DNA from 3 places in the Planctobacterium sp. R6 genome. Region 1 is predicted to be linked to each of the others. Evidence: predicted binding sites of a transcription regulator. Region 1 holds the regulator's gene; each other region holds the start of a gene.
What was found. Region 1 encodes MetJ, which represses methionine synthesis genes. Its sites were predicted from a motif close to TAGACGTCTAGACGTCTA; they were not measured.
Positions count from the first base shown of each region.

Region 1 (11,774 bases):
ATACACTCAAAAATCGAAAATTTTTGACAGTGTAGCCTGGTTAACCGCGCACGCCCAGCATATGACAGATGGCGTAACTCAATTCACTGCGGTTCAGGGTATAAAAGTGAAAATCTTTCACACCTTCTTTTGCCAGCACTTTTACCGTATCCATGGCAATGCTGGCGCCTAGCAGGTTGCGGGTAGTCTGATCATCATCGTCCAGACCTTCAAACATGTGATGCAGCCAGTTAGGCACATGTACATTGGTAAAACCGGCGAAGCGTAACAAGGTTTTATAATTGGTTACCGGCAGGATACCCGGCACGATATCGATATCAATACCGGCGGCTGCGGCGCGATCTCTGAAACGCAAAAACACCTCGGCGTCGAAGAAAAACTGAGTGATAGCCTGAGTTGCACCGGCTTCAGCCTTGCGTTTCAGATTAAGCAAATCAAATTGCGAATTAGGGGCATCGGGATGGGTTTCCGGATAGGCTGCCACAGAAATGTCAAAGTCAGCCACTTCCTTGAGTAATTTCACCAAATCAACCGCGTAGGAGCGGTGCTCAGTTGAGCCTTCGGGTAAATCGCCTCGCAGCGCCACAATCCGACGAATGCCCGACTCCCAGTAATCCTGCGCAATTTGCACCAGTTCTTCCCGTGAAGCGTCCACACAGGTTAAATGCGGGGCTGCATTGATACCCTTTTCGTTTTGAATGCGCTTAACCACTTCGTGAGTGCGATCCCGCTCACCACTGTTAGCACCATAGGTAACTGACATAAACTTGGGATTAAGCGGCGCTAAGCGCTCTACAGAATTCCAGAGAGTTTGTTGCATGGCTTCAGTTTTAGGTGGGAAAAACTCAAAAGACACCTGAATATTTTTGATTTCAGACAAAGTCTGATTAAGAGCATCTATGCCCTGCGCGTACGAAACCATGTTAACCTTAAGCAATTTAGACGTTTAGATGGCTAAATGTAATTAAACACCGTCTGGACGTCAAGCAGTTTAGCCATCTAATATTGATTAGTTTCCCAGAGTCATTAGAATTAAAGCTTCTGACTCATAATCATTAACAGGGTTTCCCACCATGGCAGAATGGAATGGTAACTATATAGATCCGTACGCAGAACACGGAAAAAAGAGTGAACAAGTTAAAAAAATAACGGTTTCTATACCGCTCAAGGTATTGCAGGTACTCACTGACGAGCGTACCCGACGCCAGGTTAACAACCTGAAACACGCCACTAATTCGGAATTATTGTGTGAAGCCTTTTTGCATGCGTTTACCGGGCAGCCTTTGCCCAACGACAATGATTTAACCAAAGAAAACGCCCATAAGATTCCGGAAGAAGCCAGACGCATCATGGCAGAAAAAGGCATTGAAATTGAAGAGGATGAAGATTAAGCCGGTAAATTGAAGGAGCCGCGTAGCGACTCCTTGCGCTAACTCATAGCGTTTAGTTCAATCCCCCTTCACGGGTCATGTTTTCATTTCTGTCAGCGTGGACAATCACATTATCTTCAATGCGAATTCCGCCGTAAGGTTTTAATTCTGCCACTTTATCCCAGTTGATATATTTAGATTCCGGGGTGCTCCGTAAATCCGCCAGCAGACTATCAATAAAGTAGAGGCCGGGCTCAACCGTAAACACCTGATCGGCTTCAACTGTGCGTGTGCAACGCAAAAACGGATGTGCCTCAGGTGAAGGTTTAGCCGTGCCGCGATCATCCGCCATGTGCCCACCTACATCGTGCACCTGCAATCCCAAAAAGTGACCTATCCCATGCGGGAAAAAGGTGGAAACGATGCCTTGCTCCAGGGTATCGGCGCCACTCAGGTTAACGATGCCAAAATCTGACAACAACTGCGCTACCTTTTCGTGGGCTTTAAATTGCAGATCCGCATATTCAATACCGGGTTTGAGCATATCAATCAGATCCAGGTTTACCTGATCCATGTGCCGGATCAGATCAGCAAACTCCCCATCCTGCTGAACATAGGTACGGGTGATATCTGCCGCATAGCCATGATATTGCGCACCAGCGTCAATTAAAAAAGTACGACTCTGTTGCGGTGCGTCGATATCCCGCACGCTGTTGTGCAGGATGGCGGCATTTTCATTCAGGGCAATAATACTGGGATAGGGCAATTGCTCATCGGTATGGCGAGTCGCTGCCAGGTAGGCGAGATGAATATCCAGCTCGCTTTTGCCCGCTCTGAACGCCTGTTCTGCGGCCCGGTGGCCCTGGATAGCGATCTTGTTCGCCTCACGCATACAGTACTTTTCATAATCGGTTTTGTAAGCGCGATGATAGTGCAGATAATGTAAGACCCGATCCGGATTAACATTGCTAAATCCCAGTGCACTGGCCACTTCCAGATATTCGCCGAGATAGGCGTGCTTTGCTTTGTCGTAAGGCAGGTACTTTTCCACCGCATTGGGTTTCGCCAGTAAATGGATATCGAATTCGTCAGTCCAGAAGTCGTTCGGCTCTTTAGGCACTTTGTGCCAGAAGTCCACCGGCAAATAAAACACCAGCTTCGGCTTTGATTCGCCATCCAGAATTAACCAACAGTTGGGGTTATCAACCACCGGCAGCCAGGCTTTAAACAGGGGAGAAACGGCGAACGGATAATAATTGTCGTCCAGAAACTTGATTTTGCCCTGTCCGGAATGAATCACAATGCCATCAAGCCCTTCGCGCTGCAAAGCCTCACGGGTACGTGCCTGCATCACGGCGATGTGTTGTTGAAATTGGGCTTTGAGTTCTGACATAAAAGGCGGCTCCTTCTTATAGGGTAGCTTCTGCTACGAAACGAATGAGGAATAATAAATGATGGTATCTCGCCATCTCCGGAGTGTAAATGTTACAGCCCAAAGTCGTTGCCATTAAATATGGTTAACTGTCAGGTTCCGGCTCCACCTATTGTCATCTGGGCATAATCTTTAAAGTAATTATATTCATTGCCCAATAGCAGGTGATAAATCTGTTTATAAGCCAGCACTGCCTTTACGTAATTGCGGGTTTCCCGGTATGGGATGTTCTCAATCCAGATATCTGCTGCCATAGACTGACCTTCCGGCACCCAGGTTTTCACCCGGTGCCAGCCGGCGTTATAAGACGCTGTCGCCAGTACAATATTTTTATCCATGCGCTGCATCAGGTAATTCATATATTGAGTGCCCATATCCAGATTGAACTGCGCATCGTACAGTTGTCGGGCGCGAATTTTGCGCTTTTCCATGTATTGTACGGTACTGGGCAGCACCTGCATCAACCCGTAAGCACCTGCTCCCGAACGGGCATCCGGTTTAAATGAACTCTCTCTTCTGGCAATGGCAAAGGCCCAGGCCGGGCTGATGTCATTGCGCTCTGCGCTGGCCATCAGATCCGATTTATAGGCCAACGGAAATCGTTTTTCTACGTCATCGAGATAACCGGAGTTGGAAAAGGCGTGAATCGCCTGATCGTGCCAGTCCCACTGACTGGCGAGCGCAGCTGCCAGTTGCTGAAGCTCAGTAGGCAACGTCGGGATCAACATATTCCATTCACGACGAGCTGAGGTTTTGCGCTCCAGTTGAATAAACTCAACTATGCGCTGCATAGCAGGTTTGGCCATTAGTTGCCTGAACTGAGTTTCCTGTTGTTGGTAGGGGCGGTTTTGTAAATTCACTTCCATGCCCAACTTACCGCTGGCCATAAAACCATAATAATGACGATTCTGCGCCAGCTGGGTGAACAATCTGTTTGCAGCGTCCTGATTGCCGAGTAACTCCAGGGAGCGTGCTTCCCAATACTGAAAAATCAGATCCTGGGTCATGCCATCCGGGATAGCCCTCAGTACTTCCAGCGCATGGTGCCAGTTTTGCTCCCGCAAAACGTGAGTTAAATGCCAGAGGTACACGTCTTCTTCCTGCAAGCCGCTGGCTTTTTCCAGCCAGCTTTCTGCCTGCGGGTGATTTTTTGAGGCCAAAGCGATAGCAAAACGCTCAGTAATCGCTTGCTTTTGCTCTGCACTGAAAGAGAACTTACGGGCATAATCCCGCCATGTCTCCAGTGCCAGTTCCGGATCGCGCCAGATCAAACGGCGTAATCCATAGGTAATAATGCGCGTTTCAATAGCTGGGCGTACGCCGGTAAACTTCGACTGTCGCGATAGCATGCTGGGCGAACGGCGCACCGACAACCACAAATCCGCCAGATATTTTTCTGACTCCGGCAACAAACGCTTTAAATAGGGAATAAGGGTGCTGTTGCCGCCATCAGCGGCCAGCTCGATGCGCTGTAATACAATGTCTTTACTTCTTCTGCCGGCATCCCGCCATTGGTCAAACAAAGGATCACATTCATTGGGTTGTGATTTTCCCACCAACCACAGCGACTGAATTTCTTCCAGATAGGTGTCCAGCCCCTGTCTGGCAATATCGAAAGCGATGCGTTGACACAAGAGCGCAGTATCACCCACCTCGGCGTAATACTTTAAATACAGATCGTCGCGGTTTTGACGAGCGAGGTGTTGCAACCATTTCTTGCGCAATGGACGTTCCATTGGCGTGTCTACGTATTCTGTCAGAAACTCCGCGATGGCATTTTCGTTGGAAATATAGGGGTAACGTAACAGCGTTTTGTAGGTAACGTAGGGCCACAGCGGATAATCTTTGAGGTTTTGTTTTAGTAGTTTGTACTCACTACTATTTGGCCGGTGTGCGATTTGTTCAGCACGTTCAAACCACTCCCGCAACTGCTCAGGCGCAACCGCCTGCGCTGCACCTTTGACAGAGACCAGTAAAAACATCGATACAGAAAGTAAAAAAACGCCCTGTTTTATTGCACGCATTGACTACCTTTTTTGTCGTATTCTCTCTATCTTTAGCCTTCAGACTGCGAGCAAATTCGCGGCCTTAGGTAACGGCTTTTATACCGTTCGAAACAAAATGAAATTAAAAATTCAAACAATTGTTTGAATTTAGGTTGAAATTTAACATTTCTTCAACAACAATGTTGCCACCCTACATCAGACCGTGCCAGTGATTTTTTGTTTCAATCTGGTTAAAGGCTCTGAAAAAGCACAGGAGAAACCAATGTTATTTGAAGGCCAATGCCTACAAGCCAGCCTGAATGAAAATGGTATCGCAGATATTGTTTTCAATGCGCAAGGCTCCGTCAACAAATTTGACCAGCAAACTGTATCAGAATTAAATGAATTGTGTGCTGCCATAGAATCTAACGCTGATATCAAAGCCGCCGTGGTGCGTTCCGCCAAGTCCACCTTTATTGTCGGTGCCGATATTACCGAGTTCACCGGTTTATTTGCAGAGCCCGAAGAAACGCTGCTGCAATGGGTAGCCAATACCTCCAAAGTATTTGACCGTTTTGAAGATCTGCCCTTCCCTACTGTTGCCGCCATTAATGGCTTCGCGCTGGGCGGTGGCTGTGAAATGACGCTGGCCTGTGATCTGCGGGTTGCAGACAGCACTGCCGCCATCGGCTTGCCAGAAGTTAAACTGGGCCTGATGCCTGGCTTTGGTGGTACTGTGCGTTTGCCACGGGTTATCGGTGCCGATAACGCCATGGAGTGGATGACCACAGGTAAAGACCGCAATGCGGAAAAAGCCCTGAATGAAGGTGCGATTGATGCCGCTACCGCACCAGAGCTATTGGTGGCGGTTGCCAATCAGATGGCCGCCGATGCAGCCGCCGGAAAGATTGACTGGCAGGCGCGTCGCACAGCGAAAAAATCGCCTCTGAAGCTGAATCGCAACGAAATGATGATGAGTTTCGCCACTGCCAAAGGCATGGTATTTGCGCAGGCAGGTAAACATTACCCGGCACCGCATATGGTGGTAGAAACCCTTGAGAAAGCCGCTACTTTGGATCGCGAAGGCGCGTTGAAGCTGGAAAACGAAGGCTTTGTAAAACTAGCCAAATCTGAGGCCGCTACGGCCCAGGTAGGTATTTTCCTGGCAGACCAGGTAGTAAAAGGCAAAGGTAAAAAGCAGGCCAAACAAGCCACTAAAACCTTTGAACAGGCAGGTGTGCTGGGCGCTGGTATCATGGGCGGTGGTATTGCCTACCAGTCTGCCGTTAAAGGCACCAAGACCATCATGAAAGACATCGCAGAGCCAGCATTAAAACTGGGTCTGGATGAAGCCAGCAAAATCCTCGATAAGGGTATGCAGCGAGGCAAAGTCAACAGCAAGAAAATGGCGGCGACTCTGAACAACATCGTACCAACTCTGGACTACAAGGCGCTGGAAAACGTTGATATCGTCATCGAAGCTGTAGTGGAAAACCCCAAAGTTAAAGGGATCGTATTAAAAGAAACCGAACAGACCGTGGCCAAAGATGCCATCATTTGTTCCAACACCTCGACGATTTCTATTAACGCACTGGCAGAAAACCTGGAAAACCCGGAGCGTTTCTGCGGTATGCACTTTTTCAATCCGGTCCACAGAATGCCGTTGGTGGAAATCATTCGCGGGGAGAAGACCACGGATGAAACCATCGCCAACGTGGTGGCCATGACCCTGAAAATGGGTAAAACCCCGATTGTGGTCAACGACTGCCCGGGCTTTTTAGTGAATCGCGTGTTATTCCCTTATTTTGCCGGCTTCAGCAAGTTACTGCTGGACGGTGCTGACTTCGTAGCAGTCGATAAAGTAATGGAAAAAATCTTCGGTTGGCCAATGGGCCCGGCTTATCTGCTTGACGTTGTGGGTATCGACACCGCCGACCACGCCGCAGATGTTATGGCTGACGGTTTCCCTGAGCGCATGAAGAAAGTGGATAACGACCCAGTGACCCTGCTGTATAAAGCGGAGCGCTATGGTCAGAAGAACCAGAAAGGCTTCTACAACCACGGTCTGGATAAGCGCGGTAAACCGCAAAAAACGCCAGCGGAAGAAGCTTACGAATTGATGAGCGCGCATGTGGCTGACAAGCGAGACTTTGAAGCTGACGAAATCATTGCACGTCTGATGATCCCAATGGCCAATGAAGCCATTCGCTGCCTGGAAGAAGGCATTGTAGATTCCGCCGCTGAGGCCGACATGGCCCTGCTTTACGGCCTGGGCTTCCCGCCGTTCAGAGGCGGCATTTTCCGCTACATCGATACCATGGGTGTTGCCAACTTTGTGGCACTGGCAGACAAGTTTGCCCACCTGGGTGAAGTGTATCAGGTGACTGAAGGCACTCGCGAAATGGCCAAAAACAACCAGAAATACTGCGGATAAGGGGGAACTATCATGAAAGAAGTAGTAATAGTAGATTGCATTCGTACCCCTATGGGGCGCTCTAAAGGCGGTGTATTCAGAAACGTTCGTGCTGAAACCTTATCAGCTCATCTGATGAATTCACTGTTAGCCAGAAATCCGGCCTTAGATCCGGCTGATATCGAAGACATTATCTGGGGTTGCGTACAGCAAACCAAAGAACAGGGCTTTAACGTCGCCCGTAACGCACAATTGTTAACTGACATTCCGCGTCACGTGGCAGCAGTCACGGTTAACCGTCTGTGCGGTTCTTCTATGCAGGCACTGCACGATGCAACACGCGGTATCATGACAGGTGCTGGCGATGTGTACCTGATTGGTGGTGTTGAACACATGGGCCACGTGCCTATGAACTTTAACGTAGACTTCCACCCAGGCCTGGCAAAATACACTGCCAAGGCCTCAGGTAGCATGGGCTTAACTGCCGAGCTGTTAGGCAAACAAAATGGTATTTCCCGTGAACAACAGGATGCCTTTGGTGCCCGCTCTCATCAGAAAGCCCACGCTGCAGCGTTAGAAGGCCGCTGGGACAACGAAATCGTTGCCACTGAAGGCCACGATGCCAATGGCGCTCTGGTAAGCGTCACCCATGATGAAGTAATCCGTCCGGAAACCACAGTGGAAACACTCGGAGGCCTGCGCCCGGTATTTGATCCAGCTAATGGTACGGTAACCGCCGGTACCTCTTCTGCGATCTCAGACGGTGCCTCAGCCATGTTGGTAATGTCTGCTGATAAAGCCAAAGCATTGGGCCTAACACCCAGAGTGAAAATCCGCGCTATGGGTGTGGCGGGTTGTGATGCGGCAATCATGGGTTACGGCCCGGTACCTGCCACTCAAAAGGCACTTAAACGCGCCGGTATGGATATCAAAGATATTGAACTGGCAGAGTTTAACGAAGCGTTCGCAGCACAAGCCCTGTCCTGTATCAAGGCACTGGGCCTGATGGATAACTACGACGAGATGGTTAACCTCAATGGTGGTGCTATTGCACTAGGTCACCCACTGGGTTGTTCCGGTGCGCGTATCAGCACTACCTTAATCAATCTGATGGAAGCCAATGACAAATCTGTCGGCCTGGCCACCATGTGTATTGGTTTAGGACAAGGTATCGCCACCATCTTTGAACGGGTCTAAATAAACCGTTTCCACAGCAAAGGGCAACTTAGGTTGCCCTTTTTTATGCCTGCTGAAAAACTGTACTTTAGTACAGGTGAATTACATTATCTTCTGCTGTAACTTGCATCTTATGGTCTTTCCAATGGTACGTAACACAATGAAAACACTCACCGTAACACAGCGAAAAATGGTTTATTTTCTGATGGCATTCTTACTGATTGTTGCCTCATTCAACAACCTGAGCAGTTTTGTTGTAGCTTTTATTGATGGATTTGTTCAGGGCTTCAATGCGGCAATAAGCTAACGTTATGCTTACAGGAATAAATCACATCACCTTTTCGGTGAATTGTCTGGATACTTCCCTGCAATTTTACAGCGATGTACTTGGGTTTAAACCTGAAGTCAGTTGGGATAAGGGGGCTTATCTTTCATCACCCGGGATTTGGTTGTGCTTGTCTCTGGGGCAAGCCAAGCCCTCACAAGATTACTCCCATCTGGCCTTTTCAGTTACCGAGGGGCAGTTTGACGGCCTGAAACAAAGTATCTTAGCGGCGGGATTCGGCACCTGGCAAGATAATCGCAGCGAAGGAGACTCCCTGTATTTTCTGGACCCTGATGGCCACAAGTTAGAGATACATTGTGGTGATCTGCAACAGCGTCTGGATGCTTTAAAACATAATCCTTACAAAGGACTAAAGTGGTACGAATAATCGCGCCAAATTCGTTAAAAAATTAAGTGGCAAACAAATAGGCCTGGTCTTTAAACGATTTAAACTCCAGGCGATTGCCGGAGGGGTCTTTAATAAAAAAAGTGCCTTGTTCGCCTGGTTTTCCGGCAAAGCGGATGTAGGGTTCCAGAACAAATGGTACCTGCTTAGTCTTAAGGCGAGTCTGCAGTGCCTGCCAGTCGTCCCAATCCAGCACTAATCCAAAATGCGGGACGCCAATGTCCTTGCCGTCCACCAGATTAATGGTTTCGTTGAGTTGCATACTTCTGTCTAAGTGAGTCACCAACTGGTGGCCCCAAAAGTTCCAGTCGATCCAGTTGCTGGAAGAGCGTCCTTTTTCACAGCCCAGAATCTCCCCATAGAAGCTCTCAGCGGCCTCTAAATCGTGGACAGGAATGGCAAGATGAAACGGGTTCAGCATAGTTTTACCTTTACTACTCAGGACAGCATTTTTAACATTTTAAGCTTTTTATCGGTGTAGGGTGGATAACGGACATCTACATCCAAGGCGAAGCTACGCTCCATCACCGCTTTTAAATGACTGAAGGTGTCAAAACCCGCCTGACCACAATAACTGCCCATGCCGCTGGTACCGACTCCGCCAAACGGCAGGTCCTGGTTGGTCATAAACATCATGCCGTCATTCACACAAACGCTACCAGCACTGGTTTGTTGCAGTACGCTTTGAGAAACGGATTTATCTTTACTAAATATGTACATGGCCAGAGGTTTAGGCCGCTGATTGATAAAATGCACGGCTTCATCGAGCTTGCGATAAGTCAAAATGGGTAGGATCGGACCAAAAATTTCCTGCTGCATGAGCGGTGACTCCGGATCCGGTTCAGCGACCAGGGTTGGTGCAATAAAACGACTGTCCTGGTCACCCACGCCGCCCGACAACACCGTCTGCCCATCCAGCAAGCCCATGATCCTCGACCAGTGACGCTGATTGATTATACGCGCATAATCGGCACTTTTACTGGCATCTTCGCCATAAAATTCCTGCATTTTTTGCTGCAACTTAGCGATAAAAGTCTCTTTTACACTCTCATCCACCAGCACATAATCAGGTGCGACACAGGTTTGCCCGGCATTCATCCACTTACACCAGGCAATGCGGGCAACAGATACATCCAGATTGGCGCTTTTATCCACGATGCAGGGACTTTTTCCTCCCAGCTCTAACGTCACCGGTGTGAGATGCTCAGCCGCCGCTCGCATAACCACTTTACCGACAGCTTCGCCACCGGTATACAGGATGTGATCAAAGCGCTGTTGCAACAGCGCTGTAGATTCTTCTACCCCCCCTTCGACCACCGCTACTGCGTCGCCGTCCAGATATCTGGGTACCAGTTCCGCCATAAGCTTTGACGTATTCGCTGCCAATTCAGAAGGCTTTAAAATGGCACAGTTACCGGCAGACAGCGCAGCGACATAAGGGGCAATTACCAGTTGCCAGGGATAATTCCAGGCACCAATAATCAAAGCCACACCCAGAGGTTCTGGTTGAATGTAGCTCTTACCGGGCATAGCCACTAAGGGCGTTTTGACTTTGCGAGGTTTCATCCATTTTTTCAGGTGCTTAATGGTATGGTCCACTTCCGTAGCAATATAGGAAATTTCAGCACTCCAGGCTTCAAGCTGACACTTGCCCAGATCGGCCAGTAAGGCGTCACGAATTTTATCTTCGTTATCCAGTGTCATCTTCTTCACTTGCTGCAGTTGCTGAATACGCCATTGCAACGAGCGAGTCTTACCTGTGGCATAGGTATTGCGCAGGCGATTTACTATATCGGGAATGGTATTTAACGTTTTCGCGTCCATCGTAGCTCCTGAAAAACCAACTTAGAGCAAAAAGCCGCTAACAAGCGGCTTTTTTAATTAGGCATCATAAGGATGAGTTAAAATGATGGTCTCATTTCTGTCAGGTCCGGTAGAGACTATATGTACCGGCACACCTGTCACTTCTTCAATGCGTTTAATGTAATCTTTCGCCGCTTGGGGTAGTGCGTCAATTGTTTTTGCACCGAAAGTATTATCTGACCAGCCCGGCATGGATTCATACACAGGAGTAACGGCTTCATAGCCATCGGCCGCCATCGGAGGCACATCTTTGATATTGCCGTCAGCATCTTTATAACCGACACAAATCTTCAGCTCTTCCAGGCCATCCAATACGTCTAACTTAGTCAGACAGAAACCAGATATAGAGTTAATTTGCACTGCACGCTTCATGGCTACGGCATCAAACCAACCGGTGCGGCGTTTACGGCCTGTGGTGGCCCCAAATTCGTGACCTTTAACGCCCAGATGTTCACCCACGGCATCGTCTAACTCCGTAGGAAACGGACCAGAGCCCACTCGAGTGGTGTAGGCTTTAACGATACCCAGCACATAATCCAGATGTAACGGACCAAAACCGGCACCTGTGGCAACACCACCTACCGTAGTATTGGATGAGGTAACATAAGGATAAGTACCGTGGTCGATGTCCAGCAACGTGCCCTGGGCACCTTCGAACATGATTTTCTTACCTTCCAGACGCGCTTTGTCCAGCAGATCGGTAACGTCTACCACCATGGATTTTAAAATATCCGCAATGGCCAACACTTCCTGTAAAACTTTGTCGTAACTGACAGGCTCAGCTTTGTAATAATGCTGCAGCGC
Region 1 covers NZ_JBVTQY010000031.1:29,392-41,165, forward strand. Annotated here, with positions in the region: gene metF (methylenetetrahydrofolate reductase) at 41-922, opposite strand; gene metJ (met regulon transcriptional regulator MetJ) at 1,074-1,391, shown strand; gene pepQ (Xaa-Pro dipeptidase) at 1,444-2,763, opposite strand; gene AC0J20_RS17250 (transglycosylase SLT domain-containing protein) at 2,895-4,826, opposite strand; gene fadB (fatty acid oxidation complex subunit alpha FadB) at 5,071-7,221, shown strand; gene fadA (acetyl-CoA C-acyltransferase FadA) at 7,234-8,397, shown strand; gene AC0J20_RS17265 (hypothetical protein) at 8,537-8,683, shown strand; gene AC0J20_RS17270 (VOC family protein) at 8,688-9,089, shown strand; gene AC0J20_RS17275 (VOC family protein) at 9,112-9,528, opposite strand; gene AC0J20_RS17280 (aldehyde dehydrogenase family protein) at 9,546-10,931, opposite strand; gene AC0J20_RS17285 (adenylosuccinate synthase) at 10,989-11,774, opposite strand, start outside.

Region 2 (11,774 bases), on a different contig from region 1:
GGTCAGAACCTCCAATCTCAAGTCCATCACTGGTGAAGTGAAAAGAAAGTGGGAAATAACCAGAGTGATTGCGGGGCAGGAACGACTGCAGGTTTTGCAGTTGCGCAAAGTGCAGGACGACAAGCTGACACGTGATCGGTTCGAATTCGACTGGATACCCGGTGACAAGAATGCTCAACATGACGAGCAGTATCGTTATACCTTGCCTTTTGCGCCAAACCGGGATTACAGAGTCGTGCAGGGCTTTAACGGTAATTACAGCCACCGTGGTGCCTCCCGCTACGCACTGGATTTTGCTATGCCAATAGGATCGCCGATTCATGCCGCGCGTGCGGGTTTGGTCATCGACCTGGAGTCTGGAAACTGGCAGGGCGGAGCGTCTCGGCGATTCGCTAAATATGCCAATTATATTGTGCTATTGCACGATGATGGCACCACCGGTGAATACTATCATCTGAAGCAACATGGTGTAGCGGTATCCCTTGGCGAATCGGTGTCAGTGGGACAACTGCTTGGTTATTCGGGCAATACCGGATTCTCCTCTTTGCCACATTTACATTTTGCTGTCTACAAGGCACGCAGCCACGGTCAGTATCAGTCGTTGCCCATCCAGTTTAACCGCCCTTTAAACACCTGGAAACGAAGAGGACTGGGTTTGTCTGACTAGTGAAGGGCTGAGGCTTAAACTTGTTATTTGGCAGACAGCTGATAGGCTTAATGGCACAATAAAAAAACACTGACTGCCATGATCCGAACCTCATTTTTAAGTCTATTCTTGCTGGCCTGTTCCTGTTGTAGCCTTGCCTTTGCCACAGAAGAAAGCACGGAACAATCGATATTGCAACTCATCGAATCTTACCAACCTGAAGCCCGAAAACTATTGAAAGAATCGGTGCTAATCAATAGTGGTACTATGAATTTTGAAGGCGTGCGGGAGGTAGCCAAACACCTGCAAACCGCCTATGCGGAAGCCGGTTTCGAAACCCGCTGGATAGATGGCAGTGGTTTTGGGCGGGCCGGACACCTGACTGCGCAAATGGGAACGCAGGGGGTGAAGTTCCTACTCATTGGCCACCTGGATACTGTTTTTGCGAAAAATAGTGGGTTTCAGCACTATGAGGTGATTGATGAACATCATCACAAAGGGCCCGGTATCACCGATATGAAGGGTGGCAACATTATCATGCTGCAAATCGTAAAGGCGTTACAAGCCAGTGGGGCACTCAGTAATATGCAGGTCAGGGTTGTGCTGACCGGTGATGAAGAGAAAAGCGGAGAGCCGCTCAGCGCGGCCAGAGCAGAATTGATTGCTGCGGCCAAATGGGCTGATGTGGCAATCGGGTTTGAAGACGGCGACAGTGACCCAACAACCGCCGTGATTTCGCGCCGTGGTGCGATAAGCTGGACACTGGACGTGAAGGGGCGTCCGGCACATTCTTCCCAAATATTCAGAGAAGGTTACGGCGATGGAGCGATTTATGAAGCCGCCAGAATCCTGAACACTTTTAGGGAAAGGTTGTCCGTGATGCCTAATCTGACCTTTAATCCAGGCATTATCGTCGGTGGCACCAAAAGTCACATTGGCGAAGATGCTAACGCTACTGCATTTGGCAAGGGTAATGTCATTGCACAAACTGTGCAGGCAAAAGGCGATTTGCGGGCATTAAGTCCGGAGCAAGTGGATATGGCTAAAAATACCATGCTGGCTATTGTGCAGCAAAACCTCCCCGAGACCAGTGCAAACCTGATATTCGAAGACGGGTATCCGCCATTGGCTCCCACACAGGGCAATAAAAAGCTGTTAAGTCTGTTTAATCAAATTAGTCAGGAACTGGACTACGGTGAAGTGGTGGCGGTAAATCCCCGAAATGCCGGTGCGGCTGATATTTCCTTTACCTCTGGCCACGTAAAAATGGCAATTGATGGCCTGGGGCTGATGGGCGACGGTGGTCACACCTTCAATGAAGTTGCGGATATGCGCACCTTTGAACAAAACATGAAGCGTGCAGCGCTGTTGATGTATCGCGTTGCGAATACGCCTGGCTTTGTGGATTGATTTGGCGCAATTTAAGCGTTGAAAAGTGCCTTAATATGCCCTGGTGATTACCAGGGCCACTCGCCACGAATTACATTGAGTCCGCGCCCTGAGATATCCAGTGCCTGTAGCGAAAAGTCTTTTTTGTTGTGGACCATTTCCAGATAAGGGAAAAACCATTTGATTCTGTCTTTAAAGTGTTCGTTGAGATATCTGTGATAATGCTCGAGTGCGCCGCTTGCGGAAACCGGTAAGTTGCCGCCATAGTCACCTCCTACCCGGAAAGGGAACTCCAGGCTGATGGGGCAAAATGCAAACCCCTCAGCCTTTTCATAAATCAGAACGATATAATTGATCCCGTCCAGAATGGCTTCCTTGTGCCAGGTAGGAAGGGCTTTTGATGGAGCAGATTTTGTTTTACCGGGCATCATTAAATACTCCAGTTTGAATAGATTAAGTTTAGCGTTTTTTTGACACCAGGTCGGTTAAAAATGAAGAAAAATGAAAACTTCTTAATTGTTGGCTAAATGCACAATGTCTGCGCAATTCTGTGTCAGGTTTGTTATGCGTTTAAGACAACAGGATTTTCGGGTGAATGAGTCGGCCTGGCAAGTAAACACAAGCAACGCGGAGCACAACCGCTTTCTAAATCTGGCAGATGTGCAACAAGATTTGGCACAATGTGATTCGTTTCAGCACCTGATTATCTGTGGCTTACCAAAATGTGGCTCATCTTTACTTCTGAATTTACTGGATAATCACAACCAGTTAAGTGTATTTCCCGACGAGTTACGTTTTATGGACGCGGGTTGCCAAAACATGCGCAATGTCGATGCCCTGGTGAAGTTACTGCAAAGTTATCATATCCGGCAACCTCTAAGTTGTTTGGCAAGCCTGGATGATTTCCCTGAACATCGAGGTTCCAGATCCTGGTTGCGCGAAGATGTTCGTTTTAATTTTGAATTGTTCAGTGACGCCATAGTCAGCTATTTTGGCAAAGCAAATACTGCTGAGCAGCGTTACTTTGCCTGTTTTTTGGCATTGGCGTGGGCCAGGCAGCAGCAACAACTGCTGATGACAAACAAGCCAGTACTGGTTTCAAACTCGCTCAATAATGAGCTGTACATGTTCAGCTGGCAACGAATGTTGCAATCTCGTGTGCGGTTTTTGTGGTGTATTCGAAACCCTTTTGAGCAGTATCTGAGTTTGCTAAAGACGGCTGCAAAATACGGACAAAAGCCTTTGCCGGTAGCGCTGTTTTGTCAGTGGCTAAAAGGGCGTTATGATCTGCTACCTTCACACGCTGAAAATGTATTTATTCTGCGTTACGAAGATTTAATTAATAACAGCCTAAATACCGCGAATAAAATTGCCAACTTCCTGAACATCGAATTCCAATCGACTATGCTACAGCCCTCGCAAAATGGCGTAGCCTGCACCGGACGTTCTTCCCGAGGTATTGATCGAAACGGGATTTATCACAACCCTGAATTAGCAAAATTGCAACTGGACAGCAATACGCTAACTGTCCTTGATACGGAACTTGATGTGATATTGCGGCGCTTTAATTACCGGTGAGTATCTGCAACGATTGACCGACAACCAGGGTACCAGTGTCTTTGTTGGGCAAATGGGCATGTTGCCCGAAGTAGGGCAGCTTTTTATCACCTACCTTAAAGCGTTCCATCAATGTTTGCAGTGGTTGTCCGGGCGTGGCTACTACGCCTCTTTGCTGGTCTACCGAGGTCATAGGGCAGCGTTGGCACGGGCCGATCATCGCAAAATCTAATGAGTCGGCGCGCAGGTTCTGCCACTGATATTCCTGCCAGGGCTGTGTATCTGCAAGGATTATATTGGCGCGAAAGCGGTCCATGGGCATGGGTTGAGGAAGATGTTGGTTTAGATCAGACAAAGACGCTTCGCAGGTGATTAAGAATGGACAGGCATCCGCCAGTTTTAACGTTGATTCCTGATTCTCCAGATATCTAGTGGCGACCAGGCGCTCTGCGTTATTATTAAATCTCACCAGTCGCAACTTTCCACCGCGAAATTCGCCTAACACCTGAGTTAACCAGTCACTTACTGCCTGCGATTCTTCTATACCTTCCACGGTATCTTTCCATATTTGCCAAAGCGCCGTGGGAGTTTTGGGGTCTTGTGTTACTTCAATCGTGCCATGGTACTCATGACTAAGACTCAACTGGCCATGTACGAAGTGGGTTTTTATCGTGGCCATAGCCGGGATTTGTCGCTGTGTAACAAACTTACCTGAATTGTCCGCAATCATCCATTGCCGGTCGCCTTCCAGCCCGGTCGGAAGTACATTAACCTGAGACAGGCTAATACCGGCCAGGGATTTTACCGGATAGATGTAGAGGGCTGAAATGCTCGCGTTCATTGAAATATCCTTAGGGCCTTTTGGCCATGAGTGCATGATTGTTATAAAAAAAATAAAGGGGTTTTACATTGCAAAACAGCGCTACAGGCTCTGACTAAAATACTGTCTCCAAAGGTCCGGCTCTATACCGTATTTGCGTTTAAAAGCGCGCCCGAAACTATCACTGGACTGGTAACCTACCTGAAACGCGACACTTTTTATACTCTTAGAAGCATCACTCAGGAAAATTTTTGCCTGCTCCAGTTTGATGTGTTCCAGCCAGGCTCTGGCCGTCATTTGATAATGTTGTTGTACCAGGCGATTGAAGTGCCTGTCACTCATGGCGCATTGTGCCGCCAGATCAGTGACGCTGACAGGTTTATGCAGGTTGTCCTGCAACCACATGTACACTTTTTGCAAGCGATCGTTGTCAATGCTTTGAAATTTTAATGATTCTGAAAACTGACTTTGGTGCCCGGCGCGTTTAAAGTAAGTGACCAAATATTTAGCTGCCGATGTGGCCACACGTACCCCGTGGTCTTGTTCGATAATATGTAAAGCCAAATCAATACCACTTAATACGCCTGCGGATGAATAAAACCTGTCGTGTTGAATAAACAACCGGTCGGCATCCACGATTAAGTGGGGATAACGGTGTTTTAACTCTTCGGCAAAGTGCCAATGGGTAGTCACGGTTAACCCTCGTAACCGGGGCAGATCTGCCGCTAAAAACACGCCGGTACAAATACACACTATGCGTTTCCCCAGGTTACATTGCTCCTGCAGATAAGGCTGAATTAATGCCTTTGTGGCCTGTTGTCTTGCACCTGTTCCACCGGGAATCACCAGAGTATCAATGCTGGGCGCGTCGGCAAAAGTATAGTCGGCTTCAATCTGAATGCCGGTTTCACTTCTAATCTTTTTCCGGGGCGCAATAATACAGGATTCATAAAGTGGTTCAGCGTCAGCTTTGATGAGGTCAAAGCATTCCAGTGGCCCGACGAGGTCTAACAGCTGTATATCGTCGTAAGCCAAAAAGCCGATGCGATGTGGGCAGGGAGTTGTCATTTAGCGAGGATTTATATCTGACGGTGCCAAGACTATAGCAGGTTTAAATATGTCTCAAGTGTCTAATGTGCGACATTTTCAGACATTTTTCGGTTTTGGACGTCCAGATGTTTAGACGTAAAGATGTTGACAATGTGAGCTATTAAGGCACAATGCCGGAATCTAAGTCGATTTACTAAGAGGTTGAGACAAATACCATGCCCATTCGAGTACCTGCTGAATTACCTGCACAAGCTATTTTAGACAAAGAGAATATCTTTGTTATGGATAGTGAGCGCGCGGCTATGCAGGATATTCGACCGCTGGAAGTGGGGATTCTCAACCTGATGCCCAATAAAATTCAAACCGAAACACAACTTTGTCGGTTATTGTCCAACACGCCGCTACAAATCAACGTGGATTTAATCCGCATTGATAACCACGTCTCAAAGCACACACCGGCAGAGCACATGGACTCTTTCTATCAGAACTTTGATGATATTGCTGAAAAGCGCTATGACGGCCTGATTATCACCGGAGCCCCCGTGGCGTTGGTGGACTACGAAGAAATATCCTACTGGGATAAGATCACCACGGTGATGGATTGGGCACGCCGGCATGTGCAATCTACCCTCTATTTGTGTTGGGCCGCACATGCTGCCATGTACCATTTTTATGGTATTAATCGCCATATCCGTGAGGACAAGTTATTTGGGGTGTTTGAACACAAGGTTAATCAGCCGCTGGATGAATTGGTGCGGGGGTTTGACGGTCGTTTTTATGCACCTCATTCCCGCTATGGTAATATTCTGATTGAACAGTATGAATCTGTTCCCGAATTAGATGTGCTGGCCAGCTCGGATGACGCCGGGGCCTATATCGTGGCTTCAAAAGACAAACGTCAGGTGTTTTTAACTGGCCATCCGGAGTATGAGTTACATACCCTGAATGATGAATACACCCGCGATATCAGCGCTGGATTAGACACCGCAATCCCGTTAAATTACTTCGCGGAGCCAGAAAATCCGCAATCGGCGCCTGTCATGAGTTGGCGCAGTCATGGTACCTTGTTGTATACCAACTGGTTGAATTATTGTGTGTATCAGGTGACGCCATACGACCTGAACGAATTGAGTAGCCGCACATAGACATTGTCTGTTTTCTGAATGTCAGCCGCAGTGAACAACACACAGCTTGCTGATGAGCGAAATCGAGTGAATGAGTTTCATATGAGTAACAAAACCCAACAACTATTAGCCTTGCTGGCTGACAGGATATTAATCTTGGACGGCGCAATGGGAACTATGATCCAACGCCATAAGTTGGAAGAGCAAGATTATCGCGGCGAGCGTTTCGCTGACTGGCCATCAGATCTTAAAGGCAATAATGATCTTCTGGTATTAACCCAGCCAGACATTATTCGCGAAATTCATGGCCAGTATCTTGAAGCTGGCGCGGATATATTAGAAACCAATACCTTTAACGCCACCAGTGTTTCCATGGCGGACTACAATATGGAATCACTGGTGACGGAGATTAATATTGAAGCTGCCAGGCTAGCGCGTCAGGCCGCTGACGAATACACCGCGAAAAATCCCGACAAACCCCGCTTTGTCGCCGGGGTTCTTGGGCCTACTAACAGAACCGCCTCTATTTCACCGGATGTAAATGATCCCGGTTTTCGCAATATAAGCTTTGAGCAACTGGTAGAAGCCTATAAAGAGGCAACCCATGCACTGATTCAGGGTGGCTCTGATTTGATTTTGATCGAGACCATTTTCGATACCCTGAACGCCAAAGCGGCTGCGTTTGCAGTGGATGAGGTGTTTGACGAATTAGGCTGTCAGTTACCTGTGATGATTTCAGGTACTATTACCGATGCCTCAGGGCGCACCTTGTCAGGTCAGACCGCAGAAGCTTTCTATTATTCTTTGCGTCATATTAAACCCATCTCCTTCGGCCTTAACTGCGCGCTGGGTCCGGATCTATTAAGACAATACGTGAAAGAGATCTCTGATGTGGCTGAGTGTCATATTTCCGCGCACCCCAATGCCGGACTACCTAATGAATTCGGTGAATATGACATGGAAGGGCCGGAAATGGCGGCGCACATTAAAGAATGGGCTGAGTCTGGTTTGGTGAATATTGTTGGTGGTTGCTGTGGTTCTTCACCGGAACATATCAGCTCCATTGCAACGGCAGTATCCTCTATTGCACCGCGCAAATTACCTACGCCTGAGGTCAGAATGCGATTATCTGGCTTAGAGCCATTTATTCATTAATACGCCCACGAAGAGAGACAGAGATTATGAATCAAGCATCATCGACATTTGTCAATATAGGTGAGCGTACCAATGTTACCGGCTCTGCGCGTTTCAAACGACTGATACTGGAAGGTGATTACGAAACTGCGTTGGATGTTGCCCGTCAACAGGTTGAAAGCGGCGCACAGGTGATTGATATCAACATGGATGAAGCCATGTTGGATTCAGAAGCGGCTATGACCCGGTTCCTGAATCTGATTGCCTCCGAACCCGATATTGCAAGGGTTCCTATCATGATTGACTCCTCGAAATGGACAGTCATCGAGGCCGGATTGAAATGTGTTCAGGGTAAAGCCATAGTTAACTCCATCAGCCTGAAAGAAGGGGAAGAACCCTTTTTAGCTCAGGCCAAAAAAATCAAGCGTTATGGCGCGGCGACTGTTGTAATGGCATTTGATGAAGTGGGGCAGGCGGATACCGAGGCGCGCAAGTTTGAGATCTGTGAACGTTCGTACCGACTGCTCACTGAGAAAATTGGGTTTCCACCCGAAGATATCATCTTTGATCCCAACATTTTTGCTGTTGCCACCGGCATTGAAGAACACAACAATTATGCGGTTGATTTTATCGAAGCTACCCGTCGCATAAAACAGAACCTGCCACACGCGCATGTCTCTGGTGGCCTGTCGAATATCTCCTTCTCGTTTCGCGGTAATAACCCGGTGCGGGAAGCCATGCACTCGGTATTTTTATATCACGCTATAAAGGCGGGTATGGACATGGCCATTGTTAATGCCGGCCAGTTGGAAGTGTACGACGAAATTCCGGATGAGCTGCGCAAAGCTGTAGAAGATGTGATTTTGAATCGTCATCCGGATGCCACCGAAGTGCTGGTAAACCTGGCGCCTAAATACAACGGCGATGGTAAAGAAGCGGTTAAAGAAGATCTGAGCTGGCGCGAACAACCGGTTAACAAGCGTCTGGAACATGCACTGGTAAAAGGTATCACTGACTACATTGTCGAAGACACCGAAGAAGCCCGGCTAAATGCAGAGCGGCCGCTGCACGTGATTGAAGGTCCGTTAATGGATGGCATGAACGTAGTGGGTGATCTGTTTGGCGAGGGTAAAATGTTTCTGCCGCAGGTGGTTAAATCAGCACGAGTTATGAAAAAAGCCGTTGCTCACCTGGAACCCTTTATTGAAGCGGAAAAAGAAGCAGGCAGCACCAATGGCAAAATCTTGTTGGCTACCGTAAAGGGCGATGTGCATGACATTGGTAAGAATATTGTTGGCGTTGTACTGCAATGCAACAACTATGAGATTATCGATCTGGGTGTCATGGTGCCTTGTGCCACCATTTTGCAGGAAGCGAAAAAGCACAATGTGGATATCATCGGCCTGTCTGGCCTGATCACGCCATCACTGGATGAAATGGTGTTTGTGGCCAAAGAAATGGAGCGTCTGGGTTTTGACCTCCCGCTGCTAATCGGCGGTGCTACCACATCCAAGGCGCATACCGCAGTAAAAATTGAGCAAAACTACAGTCACCCTGTCGCTTATGTGTCGAACGCGTCTCGTGCAGTGGGGGTTTGTCAGAAGCTGCTGTCAGCCACTCACAAGCCTGATTTTGTGGCACAGCTGCAAAAAGAATATGACACAGTAAGAGAGCAACACGCCCGTAAAAAGCCGCGTTCCAAACCCGTACCCCTGGAACAAGCCCGCAGTAATCCGGTTGCTATCGATTGGGACACCTACCAACCACCGGTGCCGCTTAAGCTGGGAGTGGAAGCGGTTGAGGCTGATATTGCTACCTTGCGTCACTACATCGACTGGACCCCGTTTTTCATGACCTGGTCATTGGCCGGAAAGTATCCGCGTATTTTTGACGATGAAGTGGTGGGAGAGGAAGCTAAAAAGTTATTTGCCGATGCAAATTCGCTGTTAGATGAGTTGCAGTCGTCAGGTCAGTTGCAGGCAAAAGGCGTCTATGGCCTGTTTCCTGCGAATGCGGTAACCGATGATGTTCAGATATTCACGGATGAGAGTCGCTCACAGTTGCTGGCCACCAGTTGTCACCTCAGACAGCAAACGGATAAAGGCCAGAACCCCAATTATTGTTTAACTGACTTTGTGGCACCCAAAGAGTCAGGCAAAGCCGATTACGTTGGGGCTTTTGCAGTAACCGCAGGTATTGGTGAAGACGAACTGGCCAACGCCTACAAAGCTGCAGGCGATGATTACAACGCCATTATGATTCAGGCGGTGGCCGACAGACTGGCTGAGGCCTTTGCAGAGTATCTGCATCAACAGGTCAGAAAGGTTTACTGGGGTTATGCGCCAGATGAAGCGCTGGATAACGACGCCCTTATTCGTGAAAAATACCAGGGCATTCGTCCGGCACCAGGTTATGCCGCTTGTCCTGAACACACCGAAAAACAGGTGATCTGGGACCTGCTGGAGGCTGAGAAGCACACCGGTATGAAGCTGACGGAAAGCTATGCCATGTGGCCCGGTGCATCGGTATCCGGCTGGTATTTCTCACACCCTGATTCCCGCTATTTCGCGGTTGCACAAATCCAGCAGGATCAACTGCAAGATTATGCACAGCGCAAAGCAATGAGTATCGAAGAAGCTGAGCGCTGGTTAGCGCCAAATTTATCCTGATGGAGGTCATTATGAATGAATTTGAAAATTATCCTGATGTGTTGCAAATCGCAAAACTGGGTGAACCGGTTTTGCGTCAGGCGGCCGCTCCCGTGACCGAATTTACTCAGGATTTAGAAAAGTTTGTCGCGCGATTACAGGACAAAATGACCGAAGCGGGTGGTGTGGGCATTGCTGCACCCCAGGTATTTTGCGCAAGACAGATTTTAATCATGGCCAGCAAGCCCAACAAGCGATACCCGGATGCACCTCAAATGGAACCATTAGTGGTCATTAATCCGCGTATCATTGCGCAATCTAAAGACACAGTGACGGATTGGGAAGGCTGTCTGAGTATTCCTGGTATACGTGGCCAGGTGCCAAGAGCCGATTGGGTCGAGGTGTTTTTTCAGGATACTCAGGGTACCATGCAGCGCAGACGTTTTGACGGCTTTTTAGCCCGCATATTTTTGCATGAGTATGATCATCTGATTGGTCGTGCCTGGCTTGATTCAGTACAAAATAATCGCGACATTATCAGTGAAGATGTGTATCTGAATCAGGTGGCTGCCGCCTGATTCAGCGCTGATTTTTATCCTGACTGGCGCTGTTGCGCCACCAGGTAGCTAACAGCGAACCGGTAATGTTCATTGCCGGACTGAAAAAAGCTGGCGCCAGACCCATGGTGGCCAGTTTCTGCATGGATAAGGCGATGCCGGACGCTAATCCGGAGTTCTGCATACCCACCTCAAATGCAACTGTGCGGGCGTCCTGCTCTTCCAGTTTCAACAGTTTTGCCAGGCTATAACCCAGGCCAAATCCCAGCAAGTTGTGCACCAGCACAATAGCAATTAACAATAGTCCAATGCTCAGGATGGCCTCTCTGCCCGCCGCCCCAATAATCGCCAGAATGATCACGATACCCGACATAGAAATCAGGGGCAGTACTTTTTGTAACAGCGCGACTTTATGCCGGAAGTAATGGTTCACCAGTAAGCCTGCCAGCACCGGCAAAATCACAATTTTGAGCATATTAAAAAACATGGCTGTGCTGTTAATCGCAATCAGCTCACCGGCCAGTAACTGCATTAAAAACGGTGTAATAAAAGGCGAAAGCAGAGTTGCGATAGCCGTTAACGTTAATGATAAAGCGACATTAGCGTTAGCAATGTAGCTCATCACATTAGAGGCCAGGCCGCTGGGTGAGCAACCCACTAAAATTATGCCAGCAGCGATTTCCGGCGGTAATTGCGACAACGTTGCCAGTGCAAAACCGATTAATGGCATCAGCGTGAACTGGCACAACAAGCCGACGATAACACTCTGGGGCATGGACAAAACCCGGACGAAGTCAGCAAAACTGATGGTACAGCCCATGCCAAACATGATCAGCATTAAAAGTGGAA
Region 2 covers NZ_JBVTQY010000006.1:28,658-40,431, forward strand. Annotated here, with positions in the region: gene AC0J20_RS05835 (M23 family metallopeptidase) at 1-667, shown strand, start outside; gene AC0J20_RS05840 (M20/M25/M40 family metallo-hydrolase) at 746-2,056, shown strand; gene AC0J20_RS05845 (hypothetical protein) at 2,104-2,466, opposite strand; gene AC0J20_RS05850 (sulfotransferase) at 2,600-3,613, shown strand; gene AC0J20_RS05855 (MOSC domain-containing protein) at 3,600-4,433, opposite strand; gene AC0J20_RS05860 (GlxA family transcriptional regulator) at 4,515-5,480, opposite strand; gene metA (homoserine O-succinyltransferase MetA) at 5,678-6,607, shown strand; gene AC0J20_RS05870 (homocysteine S-methyltransferase family protein) at 6,689-7,741, shown strand; gene metH (methionine synthase) at 7,768-10,389, shown strand; gene def (peptide deformylase) at 10,401-10,946, shown strand; gene AC0J20_RS05885 (bile acid:sodium symporter family protein) at 10,948-11,774, opposite strand, start outside.
Region 2: the regulator MetJ is predicted to act here: its motif matches at 5,585-5,602, upstream of metA (homoserine O-succinyltransferase MetA).

Region 3 (7,735 bases), on a different contig from region 1:
AATCTGCAGCCGCCTTTGTGCGGCTTCTTTTTTTGAGGTTAATTTGTTATAACCACGCCACAGTACAGCAACCCGCTAATGCAACGTGGTATTAACAGCAAGCAATCAGGACAGAGCCAGCCTGAGAAAAACGCTACGCCAGGCCAGGCGCGCATTGACAGCAGGCCAGCAACAGCAGGCCAGCCTGGCACTGTTGAACAAGGTGCGCGACGCAGAACTATTACCGCAATCAGGTCATTGTGCATTTTACCTCAGCAATGACGGAGAGCTAAATCCCGCGCCTCTGATTCAGTATTGTTGGAATATCGGGCTCTCTACCTCCTTACCCGTACTTCACCCCTTCACCAGGGGCCATCTGCTGTTTTTGCGCTATCAGCATAACAGTGCAATGCAACACAACAAATATGGCATCGCTGAGCCCAAATGCGAGGTAACAAATGTTGTGCCGCTGCTTCAGCACAAGGTAATTTTCACCCCTTTAGTTGGCTTTGATTTAAATGGCAATCGCCTGGGTATGGGTGGCGGATATTATGATCGCACGCTGGCCTCACTAAAAAGTGCAACCGGTATCAGGCTCATAGGCCTGGCACACGATTGTCAGCAGGTTGACGCACTGCCCTTTCAGAATTGGGATATTCCACTGCATATGATTGTCACACCAAACAGAATTATAAAATGCTGAAACAGCACTGTGCTGTCATTTGAATCCAGGTATAATTTACGCAATCCAAATCACAAGTAGCAGAAATCATGACCCAGGACCAAAAAAAACGCGAAGCGGCCGCAGCCGCCCTTTCTTATGTTCAACCTGACAGCATCATAGGTGTAGGCACAGGCTCTACCGTTAATTATTTTATTGACGGCCTGGCGGATATTAAAAACGACATTCAGGCGGCGGTTTCCAGTTCAGAAGAGAGTACAAAGCGCCTTAAAGCGCTGGGGATTGAGGTTGTTGACCTGAACAGTGTGGGTAATATTGAAATTTATGTGGATGGTGCCGACGAAATCACTGAACACAAACACATGATCAAAGGTGGTGGTGCCGCCCTCACCCGCGAAAAAATCGTTGCCGCAGTGGCCGATCAATTCATTTGTATCATTGATGACAGTAAACAGGTGCCTATGCTAGGCAAGTTCCCTTTACCTGTGGAAGTGATCCCAATGGCGCGTTCCTATGTGGCCCGGGAACTGTTAAAACTGGGTGGCGATCCTGTGTATCGGGAAGGCGTGATCACGGATAACGGCAATGTGATTTTAGATGTTCATAACCTTAAAATCCTCGATCCGGTGGAACTGGAAAAACAAATTAATGGCATCGTGGGCGTTGTCACCAATGGCCTGTTTGCAAAGCGCGGTGCCAATGTAGTTTTGGTAGGCACGGAGCAAGGCGTAGTCACTATAAAATAAATGGATTGGACGCTAAATAAACGCTTGCAGTTCGCACACAATTTGCTATTGTTGCGCAACCCATTTAGACGTCCAGACTTCTATCTCCCCGATAGTGGATTAACGGACCCGTTCAGGCCTTGCCTGTTTCCCAGATTTTCAAGTTTCAAGGTATTGTGATCATGAGTAAAGTTTCGCTTCCCAAAGATAAGATTAAGATCCTGTTGTTAGAAGGTGTGCACCAAAGTGCCCTTGAAACCCTGAAAAATCAGGGCTACAGCAACATTGAGTACCTGAAAACTTCCCTGCCGGAAGCTGAGCTGATTGAGAAAGTGGCCGATGTACATTTTATTGGTATCCGCTCCAGAACCCAGCTCACCGAAGACGTTGTGGCTGCCGCTTCAAAATTAGTGGCGGTAGGTTGTTTCTGCATCGGTACCAATCAGGTGGACTTAAACGCAACGCAAATTCGCGGTATTCCGGTGTTTAATGCGCCCTTCTCCAATACCCGCTCGGTCGCGGAATTGGTATTAGGTGAAATCATCCTCCTGCTCCGGGGTATTCCGGCTAAAAATGCGCTGGCCCATCAGGGCGGTTGGGACAAAAGTGCCGTGGGCTCCTATGAGGCCAGAGGTAAAACCCTGGGTATTATTGGCTATGGTCACATAGGCACCCAGCTTTCCATTCTGGCTGAGCATTTGGGAATGAACGTCCGCTTTTACGACATCGAGGATAAGCTGGTACTGGGCAATGCAGTACAGGTGGCCTCGCTGACTGAGCTGCTTAAAACCTCTGATGTGGTTTCTTTACATGTGCCGGAAACACCGCAAACCAAGAATATGATTGGCGCGGCTGAGCTGGAAGTAATGAAACAGGGAGCCATCCTTATCAATGCTTCACGCGGCACAGTGGTGGATATCGACGCCCTGGCAGACGCGATGAAAACCAAAAAGTTAGGCGGCGCAGCCATCGATGTATTCCCGATTGAGCCAAAATCTAACAATGAAGAATTTGTATCGCCTCTGAGAGAGTTTGAGAACGTGATCCTGACTCCGCACGTGGGCGGCAGCACTCAGGAAGCTCAGGAAAACATCGGAAAAGAAGTTGCCGGCAAGATTGCAAAATACAGCGACAACGGCTCCACGCTTTCTGCGGTTAACTTCCCTGAAGTTTCTCTGCCTGAACATATTGGTCGTTCAAGGTTGTTGCACATTCACAAAAATGCACCAGGTGTGCTGACGCAAATCAACCAGGCATTCACGCAACTGGGTGTGAACATCGCTGCACAGTATCTGCAAACCAACGAAAACATCGGTTATGTGGTTATTGATGTGGAGACTGACCACGCCGAAGATGCTTTCCAGGCGTTGCAGTCTATCGAAGGCACCATCAAAACCCGCATTCTGCACTAAAAAAACGGGAGGCACTTGCCTCCCGTTTTAATTCTGCTATTCGTTATCGTTACTTAATCGAAAATTATCGAGCGTCGACCAGAGATGGCTATTCTGTGTTGTAAATGCAGCTCTACCGCCCTCAACAGCGTTTCGGTTTCAATTGATTTCCCCATATTCACCAGTTCATCTGCCGTCTGACGATGCGTGATGGGTTTTACGTTTTGCATAATAATTGGGCCTTCATCCAGCTCTTCGGTCACATAGTGCGCTGTCGCCCCGATAAACTTTACACCGTACTCTCTGGCCTGATGGTACGGCCTGGCTCCCACAAATGCGGGTAACATAGAATGATGAATATTGATCATTCTGCCGGTCCATCTGGACAGCACATTAGGCGGTATAATTTGCATATATTTAGCCAGTACCACCACATCAATATTGTGTTCATCGAATAAAGCCAGTGCCTTTTCTCCCTGTGCTACGCGGGTTTCCGGTGTAATGGGCAGATGATAGAAAGGCAAATCAAAACGTTTGGCATCCACTTCCATATCGGTGCGGTTACTGAGTACCAGGGTGGCTTCAGCGTTCCATTCGTGAGACAGTATTTTAGCCAACATGCCATAAAAACAAGGCAATTGCTTAGTTACCATAATGGCCATTTTCAGTGGTTTATCCAAAATTCGCAGATCCAGCTCCAGATGAAAGCGACCATCCAGCTCCTGTCTTAACGCAGCAATAATGTCTTCCTTAGCAATAAGAAACGCATCTAACTCCCATTCCATTCTGGCAAAAAACATGCGCGGCACCGCTTCAACATCCACGTATTGATCAAAATCGGTGATATTGCCTTTATTATTGTAAACGAACTGAGTCAGAGCAGCGGCGACTCCTTCCTGTAGTGGCCCTGATACCACTAATATTGCACGTATTGCCATTCTCTTAGCTTTGTGATTTCTGTGAACCTGTTCACTACTGATTACCTTGATTATCACAGCATAATAGCCAGACAGGCTTTCTGAAAGTAGTTTCAGAAAAAAGCACGAGTAATACACACAATCGACCTTTACCTAATCGATTTATGGTTAAAATCCGCGTCGCGCAGCAACCTGATAACGTGTACCATTCAGTTAACTCACTTTTGGATGCAGAGATAATTAATGATAAAGGTTGCTTTAATTGGGTTCGGTAGTGTTGCACAAAACCTGCACCTGCCTTTGATTCGACATCAGTCGCAACTACAAATTACCGCCGTTGCCAGCTCAAAACCGGAATTGGTTGCAAACCTGGTTCCTGAGGCCCGGTGTTATGCCAATTACCAACAACTTTTAGCAGACTCTGATGCAGATTTAGTAGTTATCACCACACCGAATGAATTTCACTACCCCATCGCGATGCAAGCCCTAAAAGCCTCAAGGCACGTGGTTATAGAAAAACCGGTAGCGCTATTGCAAAAGGAAGTTCAGGCCATGCAGCACGAAGCGGAAGAGCATGATGTGCGGTTATTTCCGTTTCACAATCGCCGTTGGGATGGTGATTTTCAGACCGTCGCCCATCTCATCAAAGAGAATCGCCTGGGCAAGGTTAAGCTTTTTGAATCTCATTTTGACCGATTCCGCCCTGAACCGACGGACAAATGGAAAGAAAAAGCTGGTCCCGGCAATGGCATCTGGTATGATTTGGGTCCGCACTTGCTTGACCAGACCTTTCTGTTATTTGGCATTCCCGAAGCCATCACTGCGCGCTTGCTTGCAACACGCCCCAATTCCAATACCACTGATTATTTTCATGTTCAGCTCCATTACAAAGACAAAGAAGTCCACCTGCGAGCCAGCAACCACAATGCGGCGCCTGTGCAACGGTTTCACGTTCAGGGGAATAAAGGAACACTGGTAAAATATGAAATGGATGTTCAGGAAAATCAGCTCAAAGCAGGTCTCGCCATCACTGATGACAACTATGGTATAGACGATGAAGCAAACTATGGCGTGCTCTACAAGGAAAGCGATCAGGGCTTGATATGCAGCCAACGTATCGCCACACTACCGGGTGCCTATCCGCAATTTTACCAACAGGTCGTTGACAGCATTCGCTATGACGCAACACCGCCGGTTTCTGTTGACGCGGCCATTGAAGTAGCTCGCTTTCTACAACTGGGGATGTTGAGTCAGGAACAGGGCAAAACGATTAAAGTCAGGCAGTTCCGGGAAGAATAACGTACCGCCAGACACAATTGTATGTTGTAATTAACTCATTCAGATATCGGAACACTGGTAATAGCTAAACCTCGCTATGACAAAAACAACACTAAAGGGCTTTAACTCCCTCAGAACCCGAATTTTGCTTAATTTCCTGCTGGTACTCAGCATCGTAGTGATTGTCACCTTATACACAGTGCAGTCGGCCACCTATACCCACAGTACCGGACAGTTGATGTCTTATGCGCAAACCTCCGCCAGTGTGGTTGAAGATAAGATTTTAAACCGCTCTGTCTCGTTGCGGGATGCGCTCAATACCCTGAGTAAAGATTTTAGTTTTAAACAGTTGGTAGCCACCAGCGATGATGACACCGCCAGTTTACTGTCAGCACTGGTTAACTTTCAGGCCAGAGCGGGGGCTGACCTTGCCTGGGTGCAGAACAAAGACGGCCGTACGATAACCTCTAACCCGGAACTACCGGTAAAAGATCTCAATATTGATGCGCGGGACTTTTTAACCGATGGCATTCATTGGCACAGTGTTGAAGGTAAACTTTACCTGTTACGCGCGATGCCGGTTAAGTTTGTAGAAAGCTCTCGTAATATTAATGCCTGGGTGTTGATGGGGGTGCTTGCAGAAAACCTGTTTAACGAGCGTCTCGCCAGCCTGACTGACCTGGATATCAGTCTGATGTTTATCGGGGCGAAAAATCAATTGATAGCCACAACCCATGAGCCTGAATTTGCCAGCGAACTGGTGCAACAGACCATATTAACCAATGGGCAGCTCAACCAATTTAACGGAGCACTGAGCCAATGGATTTATATTGCCAGTGATTTGGGCAGCTGGCGCGGATTACCCATGGAGCTGGTGCTTAGCACAATAGAGGACAAAGCGTACCTGTCTTACAACAGTTTATTGGTGCAACTCATCCTGATTCTGGTTATCGCCGCAGCGATGGCACTGGTGGCCGCCATGTTACTTTCAAACGGCATTACCCGCCCGGTTACTCGCCTGGTAGGTGTTGCCAACAAGATCCGTCAGGGCAATTATGTGCAGGAATTTCCCAAAGCCAGTACCAACGAAGTGGAGTCACTGTCTGATGCCATCCATTCGATGCAGGAAGGTATCAGGCAACGTGAACAGGAAATCCAACATCTGGCATATTATGACACCCTGACCTTGTTGCCCAATCGCAACCAATTCAAAAATCACCTGACACAACTGATTAAAAGCAATCCGGAGCGTCCATCAGCGGTCCTGATGATGGATCTTGACCGATTCAAAGAAATAAACGACACCATCGGGCACGAGGCAGGTGATCAATTACTGAAAGAAATTGCTAATCGGTTAAAAGCCTTTGCTTATGAAGGGGTTTTTATCGCCCACATTGGTGGCGACGAATTTGCCATAGTGGTTGAAGATGTCAGTGGGCAGGATCCCAAAGCCGTTGCAGAGAACTTTTCAGGGTTATTCGATCGACCATTTGTGATTGAGCAACTCACTCTGGACGTAGATGTCAGCATGGGGGTAGCCACCTATCCAAACGATGCTGATTCAACGGAAGGTTTATTACAGTGTGCCGATATTGCGCTTTACAGTTGCAAAGGTAAACATTTCCCTTATGCAATTTATCAGGACAAACTCAATAAGTATTCGGTGCAACGCCTCAGTCTGATGTCGGAACTACGAGGGGCATTGGCAGAAGGTCAGTTGCAGTTGTTTTATCAGCCTAAACTGGCCATTGCTGAGCGCAAAATTACCACGGCAGAATGTCTGATTCGCTGGATTCATCCGGTGCATGGCTTTATCCCTCCCGATGAGTTTATTCCTTTAGCTGAACAAACTGGTGCCATTCGCGATGTCACCCATTGGGCGTTGCGGATCGCCTTTCAGCAATACAAACAATGGCAACAACAGGGCTTTGAAGTTGGCATGGCGGTGAATATTTCCGCTATTGATTTGGTGGATATGAAGCTGCCCACCTACGTCGCTGAATTGATGTCAGAGTTTGACGTAGACAATTCCATGCTGACCCTGGAAGTGACTGAAAGTGCGGTAATGTCTGATCCAGAAAGTGCTTTAAAAGCCCTGAACACACTCAGACGCATGGGAATCACCCTCTCCATCGATGATTTCGGAACCGGTTACTCTTCGATGGCCCAGTTGAAGAAAATGCCGGTAGATGAGCTTAAAATCGATAAGGCTTTTGTGTTGGATCTGGCGAAAAGTGAAGATGATAAAATCATGGTTCGTACCCTGATGTCTTTAGCCCAAAATCTGGGACTAAAAACGGTTGCTGAAGGGGTGGAAGATGGTGATACGCTAAACTTTTTACAGGAAGTAGGTTGTACCAAAGCGCAGGGCTTTTACATGAGCCGGCCGTTGCCTGCGGATAAATTCAGTGAGTGGCTGGTAAGCTTTGACGCTAATGAGTATTTCCGGGGTTAGCCTCGCCGAACGACGGCCGAGAGTTGACGTTAATGGCACTATCCCATACTGAACGCTTTATGCAACTTACCAGGTTGCTTGATGATTTTGCTATTTTGTGGCGGGATTCGGTTTTTCAGGAAACGTCGCCAAAGTGGAGCAGTCACTATCCGGTACTCTATGAACAACTGTTAACAATTGATGATGAAGAGCTATGCAGACTGGAATCGTCAGCCACTGCACTTCATCACTTTATCAGTCAAACGCTACCGGGTTACAGCGAAATACTGGATGCTATCCGGTTACCAGTGCACCACCAGTCCATACAA
Region 3 covers NZ_JBVTQY010000074.1:1,077-8,811, reverse strand. Annotated here, with positions in the region: gene AC0J20_RS22790 (5-formyltetrahydrofolate cyclo-ligase) at 86-682, shown strand; gene rpiA (ribose-5-phosphate isomerase RpiA) at 751-1,407, shown strand; gene serA (phosphoglycerate dehydrogenase) at 1,569-2,798, shown strand; gene purU (formyltetrahydrofolate deformylase) at 2,852-3,715, opposite strand; gene AC0J20_RS22770 (oxidoreductase) at 3,938-4,993, shown strand; gene AC0J20_RS22765 (bifunctional diguanylate cyclase/phosphodiesterase) at 5,070-7,427, shown strand; gene AC0J20_RS22760 (methyltransferase) at 7,460-7,735, shown strand, end outside.
Region 3: the regulator MetJ is predicted to act here: its motif matches at 1,473-1,490, upstream of serA (phosphoglycerate dehydrogenase).